Linked DNA regions of Tahibacter amnicola. The protein of the gene in region 1 interacts with the protein of each later gene in a pairwise test. Links are inferred from orthologs where the notes say so. Each region holds a gene or a part of one and is shown in the gene's direction. Other genes may lie near its edges.

What was found. The genes of interacting proteins can lie anywhere in the genome.
Region 2: the proteins of secG (region 1) and secA interact in binary tests that used the Escherichia coli proteins (3 or more experiments, as listed by UniProt). The link is inferred for Tahibacter amnicola from one-to-one orthologs.

The regions. Positions count from the first base shown.
Region 1 is NZ_CP104694.1:2,084,794-2,092,274, forward strand. The notes cover bases 2,563-5,420. They hold secG (preprotein translocase subunit SecG), read left to right. Parts: upstream 2,563-3,686; coding sequence 3,687-4,154; downstream 4,155-5,420. Other genes in these bases: N4264_RS08845 (SDR family NAD(P)-dependent oxidoreductase), read right to left, coding at 2,563-2,714; tpiA (triose-phosphate isomerase), read left to right, coding at 2,917-3,663; N4264_RS08865 (NADH-quinone oxidoreductase subunit A), read left to right, coding at 4,333-4,689; N4264_RS08870 (NuoB/complex I 20 kDa subunit family protein), read left to right, coding at 4,680-5,234; N4264_RS08875 (NADH-quinone oxidoreductase subunit C), read left to right, coding at 5,247-5,420. Also shown: glmM (phosphoglucosamine mutase), read left to right, coding at 1-702; N4264_RS08840 (isopenicillin N synthase family dioxygenase), read left to right, coding at 779-1,714; more of N4264_RS08845, read right to left, coding at 1,884-2,562; more of N4264_RS08875, read left to right, coding at 5,421-5,984; N4264_RS08880 (NADH-quinone oxidoreductase subunit D), read left to right, coding at 5,988-7,241; NADH-quinone oxidoreductase subunit NuoE, read left to right, coding at 7,260-7,481. UniProt on the Escherichia coli protein: Subunit of the protein translocation channel SecYEG. Overexpression of some hybrid proteins has been thought to jam the protein secretion apparatus resulting in cell death; while this may be true it also results in FtsH-mediated degradation of SecY.
Region 2 is NZ_CP104694.1:5,992,457-5,998,670, reverse strand. Bases 2,510-5,741 are described here. They hold secA (preprotein translocase subunit SecA), read left to right. Parts: upstream 2,510-2,817; coding sequence 2,818-5,541; downstream 5,542-5,741. Other genes in these bases: N4264_RS23680 (Nudix family hydrolase), read left to right, coding at 5,653-5,741; N4264_RS23690 (M23 family metallopeptidase), read left to right, coding at 2,510-2,570. In the rest of the region: lpxC (UDP-3-O-acyl-N-acetylglucosamine deacetylase), read left to right, coding at 179-1,090; N4264_RS23695 (DciA family protein), read right to left, coding at 1,148-1,633; more of N4264_RS23690, read left to right, coding at 1,632-2,509; more of N4264_RS23680, read left to right, coding at 5,742-6,214. UniProt on the Escherichia coli protein: Required for protein export, interacts with the SecYEG preprotein conducting channel.

The DNA.
Region 1 (7,481 bases):
CGCGATTGCGGCTCCACCAAGCCCGCGGCGCTGCAGAAAGCGGTGGTCGAGCAGGGGGCGCACCTGGGCATCGCCTTCGATGGCGACGGCGACCGGGTGCAGTTCGTCGACCATGCCGGCCGACTGATCGATGGCGATGACATCCTGTACATCCTGGCGGCGGGGTGGCGCGCCAGCAACCGGCTGCGCGGCCCGGTCGTGGGCACGTTGATGACCAATTTCGGGCTGGAGCAGTGTTTCGCCCAGGCCGGAATCGGGTTTGTCCGTGCGAAGGTGGGGGACCGCTACGTCCTCCAGCAGCTCAAGCAGCACAGCGGCCTGCTCGGCGGCGAGACGTCCGGCCATATCCTGTGCCTGGATCGCGCCACGACGGGTGACGGCATCGTCAGCGCCTTGCAGGTCCTTGAGTGTGTCGTCCGCAGTGGCCGTTCACTGGCCGAGCTGGCGGCCGGATGGACGCGCTTGCCGCAGAAAACCGTCAACGTGCGCGTCGCCGACGGCGCCCGGTTGCTCGATCATGGCACCGTGCTGGATGCGCGGCGGGCGGTCGAGCGCGAACTGGAAGGGCGTGGGCGCCTGGTCCTGCGCGCCTCGGGAACGGAGCCGCTGGTGCGGGTGACGATCGAAGCGGCCGACGTCGCGCTGGTCGATACGCTGGCTGCCCGACTGGCCAGCGCCGTAGAATCCGCGGCCGTACAGTAATCCTTGGGCAAGCGGTGCCGCGGCGGCGCCGAACGCCGGCGCCCTGGCGCCTCCTCGCCTCATCATGGAAACCGATATGTCCGTCATTCCTACCCTTGATATCCGTCGCTTCGACAGTGACCGCGACGCCTTCGTCGCCGAACTCGGTGCGGCCTACCGCGAATGGGGTTTTTGCGGCATCCGCGGCCACGGCATCAGCGACGAACTGATCCACGGCGCCTATGAGCGCTTCCGCGCGTTCTTCGCCTTGCCGACCGAAGTGAAGATGAAGTACCACCTGCCAGGTACCGGCGGTGCGCGCGGCTACACGCCGTTCGGCGTGGAGACGGCAAAAGACTCGCGATATCCCGATCTCAAAGAGTTCTGGCACGTGGGCCGCGAGATCCCACGCGATTCCGAATTCGCGGACATCATGGCGCCGAACCTCTGGCCGGAAGAAGTCGCAGGCTTTAAGGAATACGGCTACGGCCTGTACACGGCGCTCGACCAGCTGGGGTCGCGTGTGCTGCGCGCGCTGGCGTTGCATATCGGGTTGCCGGAAATCTTCTTCGAAGACAAGACCAACTTCGGCAATTCCATCCTCCGCCCGATCCACTATCCGCCGATCACGACGCCCGATGTGCCGAACGTGCGTGCCGGCGCGCATGAAGACATCAATTTCATCACTCTCCTGGTCGGCGCCAGCGCAGCGGGCCTGGAAGTCAAATCGCGCAAGGGCGAGTGGGTGCCGTTCACGGCGGATGCGGACACCATCGTGGTCAATATCGGCGACATGCTGCAGCGCCTGACCAATCACGTATACCCCTCGACGACCCACCGCGTGGTCAATCCGCCGGGCGACGAAGCACGCAAGCCGCGCTATTCGGTGCCGTTCTTCCTGCACCCTAACCCGGACGTCGTGCTCGACCCGCTGCCCGCCTGCGTCACCGCGGACAACCCGCGCCGCTACGACACGTCCATTACGTCGCACGAGTACCTGATGGAACGCCTGCGCGAGATCAAGCTCGTCTGATACGCCAATCACGTACTGCAGAACGAGCGCGCGGCCGGAAACGGCCGTGCGCTTTTGTTTGTGCGCCCGGCAGGGCGCACCTGCCTGGAGGTGAAAGGTGTACGGTGGTGTGGAGAGGGCCGGGGGCTCCCTGCCGACGGGGAAGCGGGTGAGCAAGCCCCGGGGAGCGCTATTCAGCCGTTCCCTGCTGCGGATCCATTACCCGGTAGCTCTTCGACCGTCGCTGGACCAGGTTGAGGGCGAGGCGGTCGGGCAGCAGCTTGATCAGGGTCTTGATCAGCCGGTTCACACGACCCGTGACATGGACGATGTCACCGCGTTCCACCGCGCTCCAGCCCTCGCGCGCCACCTCTTCGGAGGTCATCCACATCCAGCGTGGCATCGTCGATACCTGGGCCCGCGCGCCAGTGACGTCATGGAATTCCGAGAAGGTGAAGCCGGGGCACACCGCGCAGACACGGATGTCCTTATCCCGATTTTCCAGGGCCAGCGACTGGGAGAACTTGATCAGGAATGCCTTGGACGCGGCATACATGGCGTGTCCGGCAGAGCTGGGTACGTGACCGGCAAGGGAGGCGATGTTCGCAATACGGCCGTAGCCGCGCCGTTGCATCCCGGGAAGCAGCCGGTAGGCCAGTTCGCAGGGAGCCGTGACGAGTACCTGCAGGAAATCCGCGTGGACGGTCCATGGCTGCGCCAGGTAGTGGCCCGGCACGCCGTAGCCGGCATTGTTGATCAGGATGTCGATCGTGATGCCGCGCCGGTCGAGCTCCTCGCACAGGCGCGCGGATGCATCGGGCCGGGCAAGGTCGGCGGCGATGGTTTCGGTGCGGATGTCGTGGCGGCTGCGCAGGTCTTCGGCCAGAGCGGTGAGCCGGTCTTCGCGGCGGGCGGTCAGGACCAGGTGGATGCCCTTGCCCGCCAGCTCGCGGGCAAACGCCTCGCCGATACCGGCCGATGCGCCGGTGACCAGGGCCCAGCGTGACGCAGGTGCATTCATTCGGTGTCTCTCCGTGGCAAGGGAATGGCATTGGCGTGGGCAAAGGACGACGCGTGCACGCCACTGACCGGACTGGGTGACTCTAGATGGACGGCCGGTTGCTGCAAAGCCTGCTCCCGGGCCGTATCCTGCGACTCATGGCCGCGTTGCACCGCCGCTGGACCGCCGTTATCCTTCGCGCCCTCTCGAACGGGCCCGTCCTATGCGCCGCAAGCTGGTCGCCGGAAACTGGAAAATGCACGGAACGCGCGCCAGCGCGGCCGAGCTGGTGCACGCGGTCGCCGCCGGTGTGCCGGAGGGCATCGAGGTAGCCGTGTTCCCGCCCTTCGTCTATGCGGGTGAAATCGCGGCTGACGCCCGGCGTGGCGCGGTGGCCGTCGGCGTACAGGATGTCAGCGAGCAGGCGCAGGGGGCGTTCACCGGCGACGTCGCTGCCTCGATGGCGGCCGATATCGGTTGCACGTTGGCGCTGGTCGGTCACTCCGAGCGTCGCCAGTACCATGCCGAGTCGAACGGGCAGGTTGCCGCCAAGTTCGTGCGTGCCCAGGAGGCGGGTCTGGTGCCGGTCCTGTGCGTCGGAGAGACCCTGGTCCAGCGCGAAGCCGGCGAGACCGAATCCGTGGTGGGGGCTCAGATTCAGGCCGTGCTTGCCGCGGCCGGCATAGCCGCTTTTGGTAACGCGGTCGTGGCGTACGAGCCGGTCTGGGCGATTGGTACCGGTCGCACCGCGACCTCGGAACAGGCGCAGCAAGTCCATGCGTTTATCCGTAGCCAACTCGCCATTCACGATGCTACAATCGCCAACTCGCTACGCATCCTTTATGGTGGTAGCGTGAAACCGGGCAATGCAGCCGAGCTTTTCGCCCAGGCTGATGTTGACGGTGGCTTGATCGGCGGAGCGTCCCTCGTGGCCTCCGATTTCCTGGCGATTTGCATGGCGGCGCGATAAGCGCGACGCCCGGTTGGATCGAAATGCTGCCCACGATCTTCAACGTGTTTTACATTCTGATCGCAGTGGCGATGGTGGCGCTGATTCTGCTGCAGCGCGGCGCCGGTGCAGACGCGGGTTCCGGTTTCGGATCCGGCGCGTCGGCAACGGTGTTCGGTGCGCGCGGATCGGCGAACTTCCTGTCGCGAGCCACGGCGATCCTGGCCGCTATGTTCTTCCTGCTCAGTCTGGGCATGGGCATGTATCTGGCTCGCAGTGGCAAAGTAGCGCCGCAGAGCGATCTGGGTATCATGTCCGGCGTCGAGGCACCTGCGGCCACCGAAAAAGCACCTGCCACGTCGCCCGCCAGCGACGTTCCGCAGGCCGCGACCCCGGCTCCGGCCGTGGCGGCACCGCCGGCTTCCGACGTGCCCAAGCCCGCTACTCCTGCCGCGGCCGCTCCGGCCGAAGGCGAGACCAAAGCCAAGGCGGACGAGTCAAAGAAGAACTAGTTGGAATACATTGCCCAGATGGCGGAATTGGTAGACGCACTACCTTGAGGTGGTAGCGACTTAGGTCGTGGGGGTTCGAGTCCCCCTTTGGGCACCAATCTAGTTACGGTCGCGCGGCAAGATGCACGGCTTCGCGATCGCTGATGCATCGACGTTTGATGCGGAGGTTCGCAGACTCGTGCTTGCCGAATATTGGCCCATCCTTCTGTTCCTCGGTATTGCCACCGGGCTGGGCCTCGTCCTGCTCGCCGTCGGCACCCTGCTAGGCCCCAAGCGGCCTGGTCAAGAAAAGCGATCGGCATACGAATGCGGCTTCGAGGCCTTCGAAGACGCGCGCATGAAATTTGACGTGCGCTATTACCTGATCGCCATCCTGTTCATCATCTTCGATCTGGAAATCGCGTTCCTGTTTCCGTGGGCCGTCGTGTTCAAGGAAATCGGTATCGTCGCGCTGATCGAAATGGGCCTTTTCCTGGCCCTGCTGGTGGTCGGTTTCGTTTACGTCTGGAAGAAGGGGGCGCTGGAATGGGAGTGATCGACAGCGTCAGCCGGGTGATGCACAACCCGGTGCCGATCTCCACGGTCGACGACATCCTGCGGCCCGGGGACGACAATCCGCTCATCGAACGCGGATTTGCTACCGCGCGCATGGACGACCTGATCAACTGGGCCCGCACCGGCTCGATGTGGCCGATGACCTTCGGCCTGGCCTGCTGCGCCGTCGAGATGATGCACGCCGGTGCCGCGCGCCTGGACCTTGACCGCTACGGCGTGGTCTTCCGTCCGTCGCCGCGCCAGTCTGACGTGATGATCGTCGCCGGTACCCTGGTCAACAAGATGGCTCCGGCGCTGCGCAAGGTCTATGACCAGATGCCCGATCCGAAGTGGGTCATCTCGATGGGCTCGTGCGCCAACGGCGGCGGCTACTACCACTATTCCTACGCGGTGGTGCGCGGTTGTGACCGCATCGTGCCGGTCGACGTCTACGTCCCCGGCTGTCCGCCGACGGCCGAGGCGCTCGTCTACGGCATTCTGCAGTTGCAGAAGAAAATCCGTCGTACCAACACCATCGCGCGCTAACGGACGACCCGCATGAGCGAGAACACGCCTATGAGCCTGGCGCAGCGCCTTACCGCGCGTCTGGGCGACGACGCCGTGAACGTCATCCAATGGCGCGGCGAAACCACGGTGGAAGTCAAGCCCGAGCGCTGGCTGGCGGTGGCCCGCTTGCTGCGGGACGACCCGGATTTCCACTTCGAACAGCTGATCGACGTCTGCGGCGTCGACTACCTCGGTTACGGCCAGACCGAGTGGGATACCACCGACGTTTCCAACGAAGGATTTTCGCGCGGCGTCGAGGGCAAGGGCCCGGGGCGCTTCAGCTGGAACGAACGCCCGCAGGTCGAGAAGAAGTCAAACCGTTTCGGTGTCGTGGTGCACCTGCTGTCGGTCAAGCACAACCGCCGCGTGCGCGTGCGGACCCTGTGCGCGGATGATGCGCTGCCGATCGTCGCGTCGCTGACCGAGCTCTATCCCGTCGCCAACTGGTTCGAGCGCGAGGCCTTCGATCTGTACGGCATCGTGTTTGAAGGTCATCCGGACCTGCGCCGCATCCTCACCGACTACGGTTTCGTCGGCCATCCGTTCCGCAAGGATTTTCCGCTGATCGGCAACGTCGAAGTGCGCTACGACGCCGAACTGCAACGCGTCATCTACGAGCCCGTCTCGATCGAACCGCGCGTGCTGGTGCCGCGCGTGATCCGCGACGATTCGCGCTACGAACAGGCCCAGGCCGAGGCTGCGGCCGGCGGCGCGGCGGCGGGGAAGTAAGCCATGCAGGAAATCCGCAACTACACGATCAACTTCGGCCCGCAGCATCCGGCGGCTCATGGCGTGCTGCGCCTGGTGCTGGAGATGGATGGCGAGACCATCATGCGCGCCGACCCGCACGTCGGCCTGCTGCATCGCGGTACCGAAAAACTGGCCGAGTCCAAGCCCTTCAACCAGTCGATCGGTTACATGGATCGCCTGGACTACGTCTCGATGATGTGCAACGAGCACGCCTATGTGCGGGCCATCGAGAAGCTGCTCGGTGTCGAGGCCCCGATCCGTGCGCAGTACATCCGCACGATGTTCGACGAGATCACGCGCATCCTGAACCACCTCATGTGGATCGGATCGAACGCGCTCGACCTCGGCGCCATGGCGGTCTTCCTCTACGCGTTCCGTGAGCGCGAAGAACTGATGGATTGCTACGAGGCGGTCAGCGGCGCGCGCATGCATGCCACCTATTACCGGCCGGGCGGTGTCTACCGCGACCTGCCGGACCGCATGCCGCAGTACAAGGAATCGCGTTGGCACAAGGGCAATGACCTCAAGCGCATGAACGAATGGCGCGAAGGTTCGATGCTCGATTTCCTCGAAGCCTTCTGCAAAGATTTCTACAGCAAGGTCGACGAGTACGAGACCCTGCTGACGGACAACCGCATCTGGAAGCAGCGCACCGTCGGCATCGGCGTGATTCCGCCGGAGCAGGCGCTGGCGTGGGGCATGACCGGCGTCATGCTGCGTGGTTCCGGTGTGGCGTGGGACCTGCGCAAGAAGCAGCCCTACGCGGCCTACGCCGACATGGATTTCGATATCCCGGTTGGTGTGAAGGGCGATTGCTACGACCGTTACCTGGTCCGCATCGAGGAGATGCGCCAGTCCAACCGCATCATCGAGCAGTGCGTACGCTGGCTCAGGGCCAATCCCGGCCCGGTGATGATCCAGAATTTCAAGGTGTCGCCGCCGTCTCGCGAAGAGATGAAGGACGACATGGAAGCCCTCATCCACCACTTCAAGTTGTTCACCGAAGGCTATTGCGTGCCGGTCGGTGAAACCTACAGTGCGGTCGAGGCGCCCAAGGGCGAATTCGGTATCTACCTGGTTTCCGACGGCGCGAACAAGCCGTTCCGGTTGAAGGTCCGTGCCCCTGGTTTTGCGCACCTGTCGTCGATGGACGCCATCGTGCGCGGTCACATGCTGCCCGACGTCGTTGCGATGATCGGCACCTACGACATCGTATTCGGCGAAGTCGACCGCTGAGGCGACGGGAGTCATTCCATGAAGGCCACTGGCAACCACGAACAGGTGAAAGACGTCGACCCGATGGTCGCGCTCACCGAGCACACGCGTCACCACATCGATCACTGGGTGTCGAAATTCCCGCCGGACCGCAAGCGCTCGGCGCTGATCCAGGGACTGTTTGCCGCACAGGAACAGAACCAGGGCTGGCTCACCGACGAACTGATCACCGCCGTGGCCAAGTACCTTGGTCTGCCGACG
Region 2 (6,214 bases), 3.9 Mb from region 1 along the record:
TCCTTTGGTGGGCGGTGTGCGGTCTGCACACCGCCTTTTTTGTGCCCTAAGTCACAGGTAGTGTTGCGTTGACGCAACAGATTGTGGGCCTGGCGCGTCGTTTTGCTTTTCTGTCATAAAGCCCTGTGCTAGCATCCGGACCGTTTTGTTGGCTCCTGCCCCAGGGGACCTCTAAAGAATGATCAGACAACGCACGCTCAAGAACGTCATTCGAGCGACGGGCGTAGGCATCCACACCGGCGAAAAGGTCTACATGACCCTTCGTCCGGCGGCGGTGGACACCGGCATTGTTTTCCGCCGGGTCGACCTGACCGATCCCGTGGAAATCCATGCCCGTGCCGAGAATGTCGGTGACACCAGCCTGTCCAGCACCCTGACCAAGGGAACGACACGCGTATCGACAGTCGAACATCTGCTGTCCGCGATGGCGGGACTGGGCATCGACAACGCCTATGTCGATCTGTCGGCGTCGGAAGTGCCCATCATGGACGGCAGTGCCGGTCCGTTCGTCTTCCTGCTCCAGTCGGCAGGGATTGAAGAACAGTCCAAGGCCAAGCGGTTCATCCGCATCAAGAAGCCGGTCAAGGTCCAGGATGGCGACAAGTGGGCCCGCTTCGAGCCGTTCGACGGCTTCAAGGTCGGCTTCTCCATCGATTTCAACCATCCGATCTTCACCAAGAAGACGTCGGTCGCCGAGATCGACTTCTCGACCACCTCTTTTGTGAAGGAAGTCTCGCGTGCCCGTACCTTCGGGTTTATGCGCGACATCGAAATGTTGCGGGAACGGAACCTGGTTCTCGGTGGGTCGATGGACAACGCCATCGTCCTCGACGATTATCGGGTGCTCAACGAAGACGGTCTGCGCTACGAGGACGAATTCGTCAAACACAAGATCCTCGACGCGATCGGCGACCTGTATCTGCTCGGACACAGCCTTATTGGCGCGTTCTACGGCCACAAGTCGGGACACCAATTGAACAACCAGCTGCTTCGTACGCTGCTTGCCGATGTATCGGCGTGGGAGGAAGTCTGCTTCGACGATCCTGCCACAGCGCCGATTTCCTACGCCCACCCTGCCCAGGCGCTGTAGGAGTCACCTGCGGCGGCAGCCACGCCGCAGGGTTCTGGTACGTAAAGGAAACAAAAACTACTCGGCAAGGGATGCCATACGTAGAAATAGGGCCCGTAATTCCGGGTCTGCCAGTGTGACCGCCGCCTTGCTCAGATGCTCGGCAGTGGTGCGGGAAAGCGGCTTCCGCCTTGACGGTTCCGGGGGAACGGACGGCAAGGGTGCCACTTTGACGGTGAATGTCTTGAACGGCTTGCCCAGCGCTTTTTGCGCCTCGGCAAGGATGGGCGCCTGGTGAAGCCGAAGCTTCGCCGCCCACGTCGAGGTGTTCGCCAGAAAAACAACACGACCGGAACGGGCGTCGGCCAGGCAGCAATGCGGGCGGATGGCCGGGGGAAGTGTCAGGCGCAATCGAAGATCCAGCGCTTCCAGTGCTCGCGCGCGCTCGATGAGGGCAGCGACAGGGGACGTCTCCCCGATGGCTTTCAGGCCATCCGTGGAGCGTCGTGCGGAAGCGGGTTTTTTTGCTTGCATCACGGAAACCAGGCAGAACGAATTGGGCATGAACATCATAATCGTCGCGAAGCCGCACGCCGTACCGAAATCTATCGATCTCGGCTGCTGGCGGACCCGAATCAAGTGTGCCGCGGCACTCGGCACCGCCGCGATTGCCTGTGCCCTGCTCGGCGTGAGCGTGGCCTATACCATCGCCGGCCCGAAGAGCCGCGCCCTGGCAGAAGTGCAGGATCTGCGTGACGCCACGGCCACGCAGCTCAAGGAACTCGAGCAGGTCAAGATCAAGACGCAGCGCGATCTCGATGCGCTGGCGGTCAAGCTGGGCGAGCTGCAGGCCCACGCGACCCGGCTCAACGCCCTGGGCGAACGCCTTACCCGTGCCGGCAAGCTCGACGACGGAGAGTTCAATTTCGCCGAAGCGCCCAGCGTCGGTGGCCCGGAAGAAAACCTGCCGATCGGCCACGCCAGCGCACCCGCCCTGGAAGGCTCCATCGACGAACTGCGTGACCGCTTCTCGCGTCAGCAGGCCCAGCTGGAAGTCCTCGAAAACCTGTTGCTGGACCGCAAGGTCGAGTCGGATCTCCTGCCCAGCGGCATGCCGGTCGAATCCGGCTATATCTCCTCGTATTTTGGTGGCCGCCCCGACCCGTTCAGCGGCGCCAGTGCCTTCCATTCCGGTATCGACTTCGACGCCGCCGCCGGGGCGGACATCCACTCGGTCGCCGAGGGTGTAGTGAGCTGGTCCGGCCAGCGCCCGGGCTACGGCAATGTGGTCGAGGTCGACCACGGCAACGGCTACATGACGCGTTATGCCCACAATTCGCGCAATATCGCCGCAGTCGGCCAGCGCGTCCGCGTAGGCGACGTGATTGCCAAGGTCGGTTCGACGGGCCGGTCCACCGGTTCTCATGTGCATTTTGAAGTCTGGCTCAACGGTCGCGCGGTCAATCCCATCGCGTACGTGCGTAGCCAGCGCAAAGGTTGATCCACGTTCCGGCCGGGCCGTCGACAGACGGTCCGGTCTGGCCGCCGGCCGGTCGAGCCGCGGCCCATCCTGCCTCTGCCGTCCTGGCACGCGCGACGCCCCGGCCACTTGAATCGGCCCACCGGCGACCCACCATCCTTTTCCGAACACGGCTGGCGGCTTATCATCGTCGGTCTTCCCGAGCGTCCCGGCGGGGTCTCATGCGACCGCGCGGGTGCTTTCACCTTTTCTGAGCGACTGGATTTCCATGTTCAACCGTCTGATGACGAGCCTTTTCGGCAGCCGAAACGAACGCGTTCTGCGCCAGCTCAATAAGAACGTGGCGCAGATCAACGCGCTTGAGCCGGCGATGAAGGCCCTTTCCGATGCCGAGCTCAAGGGCAAGACCGACGAGTTCAAGAAGCGCTTGCAGGAAGGACAGACGCTCGACCAGCTCCTGCCGGAAGCCTTCGCCGTCTGCCGCGAGGCCTCGACCCGCGTGCTCGGCCTGCGCCACTACGACGTCCAGCTGATTGGCGGCATGGTGCTGCACTCCGGCCGCATCGCGGAAATGCGCACCGGCGAAGGCAAGACCCTGGTCGGTACGCTGGCGGTGTATCTCAATGCGCTGGACGGCAAGGGCGTCCACGTCGTCACGGTGAACGACTACCTCGCCAAGCGCGACTCGGGCTGGATGGGCAAGCTGTATACCTTCCTCGGCCTGAGCACCGGCGTGGTGTATCCGGGGATGCCCTACGAGGACAAGGCGGCTGCGTACCAGTGCGACATCACCTACGGCACGAACAATGAGTTCGGCTTCGACTACCTGCGCGACAACATGGCCACGTCGAAGGAGCAGCGCTACCAGCGCGGCCTCAACTACGCCATCGTCGACGAAGTCGACTCCATCCTGATCGACGAGGCCCGTACGCCGCTGATCATCTCCGGCCCGTCGGAGGAGTCGCCGCAGCTGTACGTGCGGATCAACCGCATCGTTCCCAAGCTGACGCGCCAGGAAAAGGAAGACGGCGAAGGCGACTACTGGGTTGACGAAAAGCAGAAGCAGGTGCACCTGTCGGAAGATGGCATGGAGCACGCCGAACAGCTGCTGCGCAAGGAAGGCATCGTCGGGGAAGACGAAGCCCTCTACGACTCCAAGCACCTGATCGTGGTGCACCACCTCAATGCCGCGCTGCGTGCCAACGCGCTGTACCAGCGCGATGTTGACTACATCGTGCGCGACGGCGAGGTGATCATCGTCGATGAGTTCACCGGGCGTACGCTGGCCGGCCGGCGCTGGTCCGATGGCCTGCACCAGGCGGTCGAAGCCAAGGAAGGCGTGCCGATCCAGCGCGAGAACCAGACGCTCGCCACGATTACCTTCCAGAACTACTTCCGCATGTACAAGAAGCTGTCCGGCATGACCGGCACGGCGGACACGGAAGCCTACGAATTCCAGCAGGTCTACGGCCTGGAGTGCGTCGTGATCCCGACGCACCGCCCGATGGTCCGCAAGGACTCCCCGGATCTGGTGTTCCTCAAGCAGGCGCCGAAGTGGCAGGCGATCGTCGAAGACATCCGCGAGTGCCAGAAGCGCAAGCAGCCGGTCCTGGTCGGTACGGCCTCGATCGAAGCGTCTGAATTCCTCTCCAAGATGCTGCAGAAGGAAGGCGTGCCGCACGAGGTGCTCAACGCCAAGCAGCACGAGCGCGAGGCGCACATCGTGGCCCAGGCCGGCCGTCCGGGCGCGGTGACGATTGCCACCAACATGGCCGGTCGCGGTACCGACATCGTTCTGGGCGGAAGCCTGGAAGCGGAGCTGGCGCTGCTGCCGGAAGACGCTCCGCAGGCCGAGCGCGATCGCGTGAAGGCCGAATGGAAAAAGCGTCACGACGAAGTGCTGGCCGCGGGCGGTCTGCACATCGTCGGCACGGAGCGGCACGAATCCCGCCGTATCGACAACCAGCTGCGTGGCCGCTCCGGTCGCCAGGGCGACCCGGGTTCCAGCCGCTTCTATCTGTCGCTGGAAGACAACCTCATGCGCATCTTCTCGCGCGACTGGGTCGCCAAGTGGATGCAGATCTTCGGCATGAAGGAGAACGACGCACTGGAAGATCGCATGGTCAGCCGGCAGATCGAGAAGGTGCAGCGCAAGGTCGAACAGCACAACTTCGACATCCGCAAGAACCTGCTCGAATTCGACGACGTCGCCAATGACCAGCGCAAGGTCATCTACGAACAGCGCAATGAGCTGCTCGACCAGGCGGATTTCGCCGAGACGGCCGTGCTGATCCGTCAGGACGTCTTCGACAGCCTCACACGCAGCTACGTGCCGGAGCACAGCGTCGACGAACAGTGGGACCTGGCCGGCCTGCAGAAAAAACTCACCGAAGACTTCGGCATCGAAATCGACATCAAGCGCTGGGTGGAGTCGCAGTCGGAAGTGGACGCCGACGGCATCGCCAAGTACGTGCGTGACGTGGTCGACCGCTTCTTCCGAGAGCGCGAGGCGATGATCGGTTCCGAGGTCATGCGTGCGCTCGAGAAGCACGTCATGCTCAATACGCTCGACAATTGCTGGAAGGAACACCTGGCCAGCATGGATTACCTGCGCCAGGGCATTCATCTGCGCGGGTACGCGCAGAAGCAGCCCAAGCAGGAATTCAAGCGCGAATCGTTCGAGCTGTTCCAGTCGATGCTCGAGCGCATCAAGCTGGAGACGACGACGCTGCTGGCGCGCGTGCGCATCCGCAGCGACGAGGAAATGCGCGCCGAGGAAGAGCGCCAGATGCGCATGGCCGCGCAGGCGCCGCTCAATTTCGCCCACGCGGAAACCTCCGGCTTCGCCAGCGAAGAGGAAGTGCTGGCTGCGACGGCCGCTGCGGCGACACCACCGGCCGAATTGACCGATGGCCCGAAGGTCGGCCGCAATGATCCGTGTCCCTGCGGGTCCGGCAAGAAATACAAGCAGTGCCACGGCCGGCTGGTCTGACGGTCGACCTGGCTTGAGTTCCCGGTTGCCCATGCCCCGCGCGGCGTCCGCCGCGCCGGGGCCGCGGTGCGATGGCGGCATTGGTGCCCGGCCGTCCCGGCGGGTCGTCTGATGACTGCACAGGATCCAGCGCTCACGATGACGACGCCGATGATTCATGTGGTCGCCGCCGCCCTGGTGGACGCCGAGGGGCGCGTGTTGCTGGCTCAGCGACCTGTCGGCAAGCACCTGGCTGGCTATTGGGAGTTTCCGGGCGGCAAGGTGGAGCCCGACGAGCCGCCCCTGCAGGCGCTCCGTCGCGAGATTCTCGAAGAGATCGGGGTGGAAATCGGAACGGCGGAATCCCTGATCCGCATCCCCTGGCATTACCCCGGAAAATCCATCCTGCTCGATGTCTACCGGGTCCGGGAATTCCACGGCGAACCCCGCTCCTGCGAGGGCCAGCCGCTGAAATGGGTACCGACGGCCGCGCTGGACATTCACGAGATGCCGCCCGCGGATCACCCGGTCATCAACGCCCTGCGCCTGCCGGATCGTTACTGGATCACCCCACAGCCGGCCGCGGACATCGAAGCGGCTGTCGCCCAGATCGACGCTGCGCTGGAGCGCGGCATCCGCCTGATCCAGCTTCGCGCCAAGGGCTATGATGAAAGCGCCCTGGCGGCGCTGGCCG